Regions from separate parts of the Desulfovibrio inopinatus DSM 10711 genome, predicted to be linked through region 2. Evidence: predicted binding sites of a transcription regulator. Region 2 holds the regulator's gene; the other holds the start of a gene.
What was found. The regulator sigma-54, encoded in region 2, starts transcription at its own class of promoters, with help from an activator protein. The targets are predictions, from matches to a motif close to CTGGCACGGNNNNTGCTT.
Positions count from the first base shown of each region.

Region 1: a site for sigma-54 is predicted at 1,840-1,857, ahead of G451_RS0104315 (ammonium transporter). Genes of this name have one in related genera too.

Region 1 is NZ_AUBP01000002.1:454,631-457,906, forward strand. Features, by position in the region: gene G451_RS0104310 (P-II family nitrogen regulator) at 18-359, opposite strand; gene G451_RS0104315 (ammonium transporter) at 374-1,747, opposite strand; gene G451_RS0104320 (EAL and HDOD domain-containing protein) at 2,243-3,276, shown strand, end outside.
Region 2 is NZ_AUBP01000026.1:17,494-20,769, forward strand. Features, by position in the region: gene rapZ (RNase adapter RapZ) at 1-62, opposite strand, end outside; gene G451_RS0115455 (PTS sugar transporter subunit IIA) at 137-589, opposite strand; gene hpf (ribosome hibernation-promoting factor, HPF/YfiA family) at 590-1,141, opposite strand; gene rpoN (RNA polymerase factor sigma-54) at 1,179-2,603, opposite strand; gene G451_RS0115470 (KdsC family phosphatase) at 2,752-3,276, opposite strand, start outside.

The DNA of each region.
Region 1 (3,276 bases), on a different contig from region 2:
GTAATCGTATGTGACGTTTAGTTGACGGCAGTACCGTCTTCTTCGCCGGTACGAATGCGGCGGGTTTTTTCAACGTTGAGAACAAAGATCATGCCGTCGCCTTCGCTGCCGGTACGGGCGCCAGCCGTGATGGCGTCCAGACCTTCTTGAACTTTTTCATCGGGCAGGCCGACTTCCAAGCGAATTTTCTTAAGCAGGTTCACTTCCATGACAACGCCACGGTAGGTTTCGGTGAAGCCTTTCTGTCGGCCAGCACCAAGGCAGTTCGTGACGGACATGCCATAGATTTTTTTCGAGAACAGGGACTTCTTGACCGCGTTGAGCTGTTCGGGTCGAATGTATGCTATAATGAGTTTCATGGCGTGTTCTCCTTTTACTCGGTGGTGAAGATCTGGAAGCCGTTGTATGCTTCCATGCCGTGTTCACCGATGTCCAGTCCACGAATTTCTTCTTCCTCGGAGACACGCACGCCGACAGTGACCTTGAGGACGGTGAAGAGGATGTAGCCTGTGCCCAAAGCCCAGATGAAGACACTTGCGACACCAATGATCTGGGTGATGAGCAGGCTGACGCCGCCGCCGTAAAACAGGCCAGCTTCGCCACCGAAATCCGGGCTGGCAAGGAGGCCGACAAGGAGTGTGCCGCAAGCGCCACAAACACCGTGGACAGAGATGGCACCGACCGGGTCGTCAATTTTGAGGACTTTATCGATGAATTCAACGGACAGGACAACAAGGATACCGCAGATGAAGCCGATAATCAGCGCGCCAGTGGGGCTGACGTTGGCACAACCGGCAGTAATGCCAACCAAGCCGGCGAGAACTCCGTTGAGGCTCATGGACGGGTCAGGCTTGCCGTAGCGCATCCATGTGACCATCATGGCAGCCAAGCCACCCATGCAGGCAGCCAAGTTGGTGGTCGTCGCGATGACGCCGATGGAGCCGGAAGCTTCCGTGGTCGAACCGGGGTTGAACCCGAACCAACCGAACCAGAGAATGAAGACACCCAAGGCGACCAAAGGAATGTTATGGCCGGGAATAGCGCGGGCAACACCGTCACTGGTGTATTTGCCAATACGAGGACCGACAACCATAGCACCGGCAAGAGCAATCCAGCCACCGACGGAGTGAACGACCGTAGAGCCGGCAAAGTCAATCATCGGAGTGGACAGGGACGAAAGCCAACCACCGCCCCAAATCCAGTGGCCCGAAATGGGGTAAATGAAACCGGTGACGACCACGCTGACAACCAAGTACGCAACAAATTTTGTACGTTCGGCAATGGCACCGGACACGATGGTGACGGCGGTAGCGGCGAACACGGTCTGGAAGAACCAGAATGTGTAGGTCCAGATGGCATCGTCGCTGCCGGTTCCGCCGGCCGAGAGGCCGAAGTTGGACCAGCCGATGAAGCTGCTGATGTCATCACCGAACATGAATGCGAAGCCGCACAAGAAGAAAATCACGCTGCCGGCCGAAAAGTCGAACATGTTTTTCATCAAAATGTTACAGGCGTTTTTGGCTCGGGTAAGCCCTGTTTCGACCATCGCGAAACCAGCCTGCATGAACATGACCAAAATGGCTGCAATAAGCGTCCATACAACGTTGCCGTTGAACTGAGTTAAATACTCGGGAGCTGCTGCATCCTGGGCCATTGCGTTTTCGGGCATAATCGAAGCCAAAAGGAGCGCCGCGCCTCCAAGAGCGAGACCTTTGGCCAAGGTGCCGTTTACCGTCCTTCCATCCATAAATCCTTCCTCCTTAACGTAGTGTTGCTTTTCCTGGCAGGGACTGCAGGGACCAATTTGTTCCGTCGGGGAAACGGAAGACGGAATTGTCTAAGCAAGACCCAGGCCAAATGCTAACATTTTGAAATTTAAAGAAAAGCTTGTCGCACCCTCGGTGGGCATTACATTTTTGTTTGCCCCACCGGGAGCATGTGTTACATAATTGTAGCTCAATGGCAACAAAAAATTATCTTGGAGTAATAGAATTCGTAAAGTCTACGATTTCGGTATGTTGATCTCTGAGGCGGAAAGACCATTTTGTACATTGTGATTAGCAAAATCGAAAATCAAGCCCGAAGCGAGCGGTGTTGTTTCGGAATTATGACAATTCGAGACAGGAATGCGCTGTGAGTGGCCCACTATGAGAAGGTAATGTGAGACTGTGGTGTTTTTGTCAATAATACGGTAAAAAAAAATATACAAACCGTTGATTGTCGTGTGTGTAAAGGAGCTTGCATGCCTCACACCGTTCCTGAGTTTGAAAATCGGAGTATCCCGGTATTTATCTCCAGGCAGCCTGTATTTGATCGTAAAAAAATCCTACAGGCGTATAAGGTTATGCTGCATCATGCCGCGGGTGAAGATGCTGGCGTGGCTTTGGCTACGGAGGGGATGGCAAACGCATTGCAAGGAATTGGTGAAAACGCACGAATTTTTATCGCGTCTCCTCCATCTGTTTCATCTCCGGATGAACTTTTTCATATCCACAAAGACCGGCTTGCGCTTATTATGGATTGTTCCGGAGACAATTTGGAACTGTGCATCGCCGGCTATCAAGAATTGAAACAACAAGGATTTTGCTTGATCCTTGATAACTACGACGGACGGTCTGAACATGTTGCATTGCTTCATCTGGCCGATATCGTATCGTTATCTATTGGTCGTTTGTCGGCGGCGGACGTGCTTGGCTTGTCCAGGCAGGTGAAGAAGGTTGGCGCCGATGTTATGGCTTCAGATATTCAGGATTGGGAGAGCTTTGAAGGGGCAAAGGCGCTTCGGTTCGAGTATTTTCATGGTCCTTTTTTCGGGAAACTTCATATGGTGCCGGGCCGTTCCATGACAACGGCATCATTGTCTCGTGTGCGTTTGTTCAAAGCACTCAATGCACCAGACTCCACAGTAGATCAGCTTGCCGATGTCGTGGCCATGGATCCAGCGCTTGTCTATAAGCTACTTAAATTTATCAATGCGGCCTCCATGGGATTTAAAAGTCGTATCACGTCTATTCCACACGCAATCAATTTACTTGGCATTGTGCCGTTTCGGCGGTGGGCTCTCGCTGTAATCATGTCGGATTTCGATAACACGACGAGGGGACGTGAACTGGTCTATCTTGCGCTTCAGCGTTCACGGTTTTTAGAGTTAATCGGGACAACAGCGCAGAGGGGAGGCTATGCTCCTGATACGTTGCTGCTGTTTGGACTCTTTTCTAAACTTGATGCGTTGGCGGGAAGGCCCATGGATGAACTCATTGACGATATGGCCTTGAA
Region 2 (3,276 bases):
TTTCCTGCCCCGGACAGGCCGGTCAGTATCACAACGGGGAGATCTTGCGCACTCACCCTCACCTCCTTTTTCCCAGGTAGATTGGAGCTGCATTCTCTTTGATCAATCAGTGCAGACAAACATGGAGATCAAAGAATCAAACGCCGCCCGTCAAGACATCCCACAAGGCGTCTTTGTCCTTCGCATTCACAAATGAGGATCGAAAAGATTCACTGGACAAGAGACGAGAAATATGGGCCAAAATTCTCAAGTGCAATCCAGCCACCGGCTCCGGTGCGAGAACCAGAAAAAAGATGAAACACGGTTTCTGATCCAAAGCATCGAAATCAAGACCTGCTAAACTCCGCCCGACGACAATGACCACCTGATCGATAGAATCAAGTTTGCCGTGAGGAATGGCGACACCGTCACCAATCCCTGTGGTGCCAAGGCTTTCGCGTTCAAGCAAAACACGGCGTGCCCGTTCCAAATCGAGATCGGGCCATCGAGTCTTGAGCGGCCCAACCAATTCCGCCAGCACTTCGCTCTTCGTCTGCGCCTTGATATCTTGAAGAAGCAGATCTTTGTCCAAAAAGTCTACCAGTTGCATCTACGCTTCCACTCCAGGGTCGATCAGGCCGAAATCTCCGCTTTTACGGCGATAAACGACATTGATACGCTCAGTTTCTGAATTGAAGAATACGAGAAATTCATACTTGAGCGTATCGAGTTGCATTGCAGCTTCATCCACGCTCATAGGCTTCGGACTATAATTATCGATCGCAACGATTTGGCGTTCGCTTTTCCCAACTTGATCGTCATCATAGCTAAAAAAATGAGTCCGGACCGACGCCAATCGCTCACCCCGACGTCTCTCCTTCAATTTCTCATTAATTTTACGAAGCTGGGCTTCCAACTTATCATGTACCAAATCCAAGGTAGCATACATGTCCTCGGACTCATGGTAGGCTGAAATATGTGTACGATCCGTCGTAAAGACAACATCGGCCATCTGACGGGTCTTTTCGACACCAAGATTAACCTGCAGGTCGGCATTGTCCGTATTAACCACATACTTATCAAGCTTTTCAAACCGCTTCGCAGCGTAATCGCGCAATTGTTCAGACGGCTCGAAATTCTTGAAGGTAAAACTGATGTTCATACATCCTCCACAAATGTCCTGCGAATTCAACTCAAGGTCAAAAAATTTGGCGACGTTTAGATGACGATGGAATATTCATGGCTGTACGATATTTTGCCACCGTCCGGCGCGCAATATTGATATTGAGCGTTTCCTTCAAAATGTCCGCAATGGCATCGTCGCTCATGGGCTTCTTGGGGTCTTCATTGGCAATAAGCTGTTTGATGGATGCTTTGACAGACTCCGAGCCAACCGAACCACCATCATCAAGGCCTAGCGCACTATTGAAGAAAAATTTCAACTCGAAAATGCCGTGTGGCGTCGCGACGTACTTGCTTGTCGTGATTCGGCTAACCGTCGATTCATGCATGCTGATGTCATCGGCAACGTCTTTCAGAATCAGAGGCCGAATTTTTCCGACGCCCTCTTCGAAAAACTCCCGTTGAAATTTCACGATGCTTTCCAACACCTTATATAACGTACGCTGTCGCTGGTAGAGACTTTTCATGAGCCACATGGCAGAACGCATTTTGTCCTGGAGGTAATCTTTATCTCCTCCGGATCGCGCATTTTCGTCATACATGGAGCTGAGTTGAAGTTTCGGCAAGCCCTCTTCGTTCAACAAAATAACAAATTCATCATCGTATTTATAGACGAAAGCGTCAGGGCTCACATAGATAGGATCGCCCGACCCAAAACTTGCGCCTGGATACGGGTCGAGTGATTGAATGATATCGAGATATTCTTTGACATCATCCATCGTTATCTTGAACTTCTTTGTGAGCGGCTTATACCGTCGCTTTTCCAGGTCTTCGAGGTGTTCGCTGACGAGTTCCAGCAGAACAGGGTCGTCATACTCCAACACTTCGAGCTGAACGAGCAGGCATTCTTTCGGACTCCGTGCAGCAACACCGATAGGATCCATACGCTGAATTCGGTGCAAAACCCGCTCTACCTCGTCTTCCGCTGCATGGGCCATATCGGCAATATCCTTGATGGTCGCCTGCAGATAGCCGGCCGAATCAAGGTTGCCCATAACGACGTCTGCGATAGCAAGCTCATGGTCGGTTAGGTTGGATAACCGTAACTGCCAGCTTAAATGCCCCTCCAGTGACGTCTTGGCCGACAATCGGGCTTCAAACGACATGCCTTCTTCGGGAGTCTCGAATTCCCGCATCGTCGCCTGTTTGCCTGTGCTGGAGAAATCGCCGAGATAATCGTCCCACTCCGCGTTCTTCAGAAGCTCTTTTTCCATCGCGCCATCTGTGGTATTGGCGTCAATGGTACGCTCGTCGCGTGCGGCTCTTTCAATCTTTTCCTCTTCGGCCGCTTCTTCCAGGAGAGGATTCTCCAACATCTCAGTCTGCACAGTCTCAAGGAGTTCCACACGTGAAAGCTGCAATAATTTGATCGCCTGCTGTAATTGCGGCGTCATAACAAGTTGCTGGGACAGCTTGAGTTGTTGTCTGAGTTCGAGTGCCATAATCCGTCTTGGTTTTCATATTCTCGCGCAGGACAGCATGCGACAACACGCGCACACCATCCTCTACGCTGGGAGAGTCTTCATAGCAAAAAAGATGCCTTGAAGCTAGTACTCCCCTTCATCAATCCTGTCGAGCCTTGAGTGATGATTATGCCGACCAGTGTCGCCACATCGGTTCCCATCGATTCTGTGCATCAAGAATGAAACGAATAGCATCTCGTACGGCGCCATCTCCTCCTCGTCGTGTCGTGATCCACGCAGCCATCTCAAGGATTTCAGGTTGTGCATTCGGAACGCTCATCGGCAGGCCGACGCGCTTGAGGATGCTCGCATCAATCCAGTCATCACCGAGAAATGCCACCTGGGAAAAGTCCAATCCTCGCTGTTCCAAAATGCCTTCAAGAATTGGTAATTTGTGAAGGTGCCCGCCGTGATATTCCGTGATGCCAAGTTCTTCCATGCGTTTGACGACCGGAGTACTCCGCAATCCACTGATAACAGCCATATCCAAGCCGGCGGCCTGAGCAATTTTAATGCCCAGACCGTCCTGCACGTTAAAGCGGCGGCCAACGGTTCCACCCTGCGAATCATAGTATACGCCACCGTCGGTCAAGACACCATCGACATCCATGACAAACAGTTTCACGCGCTTGGCTGCCAACTTTGGGTCAAT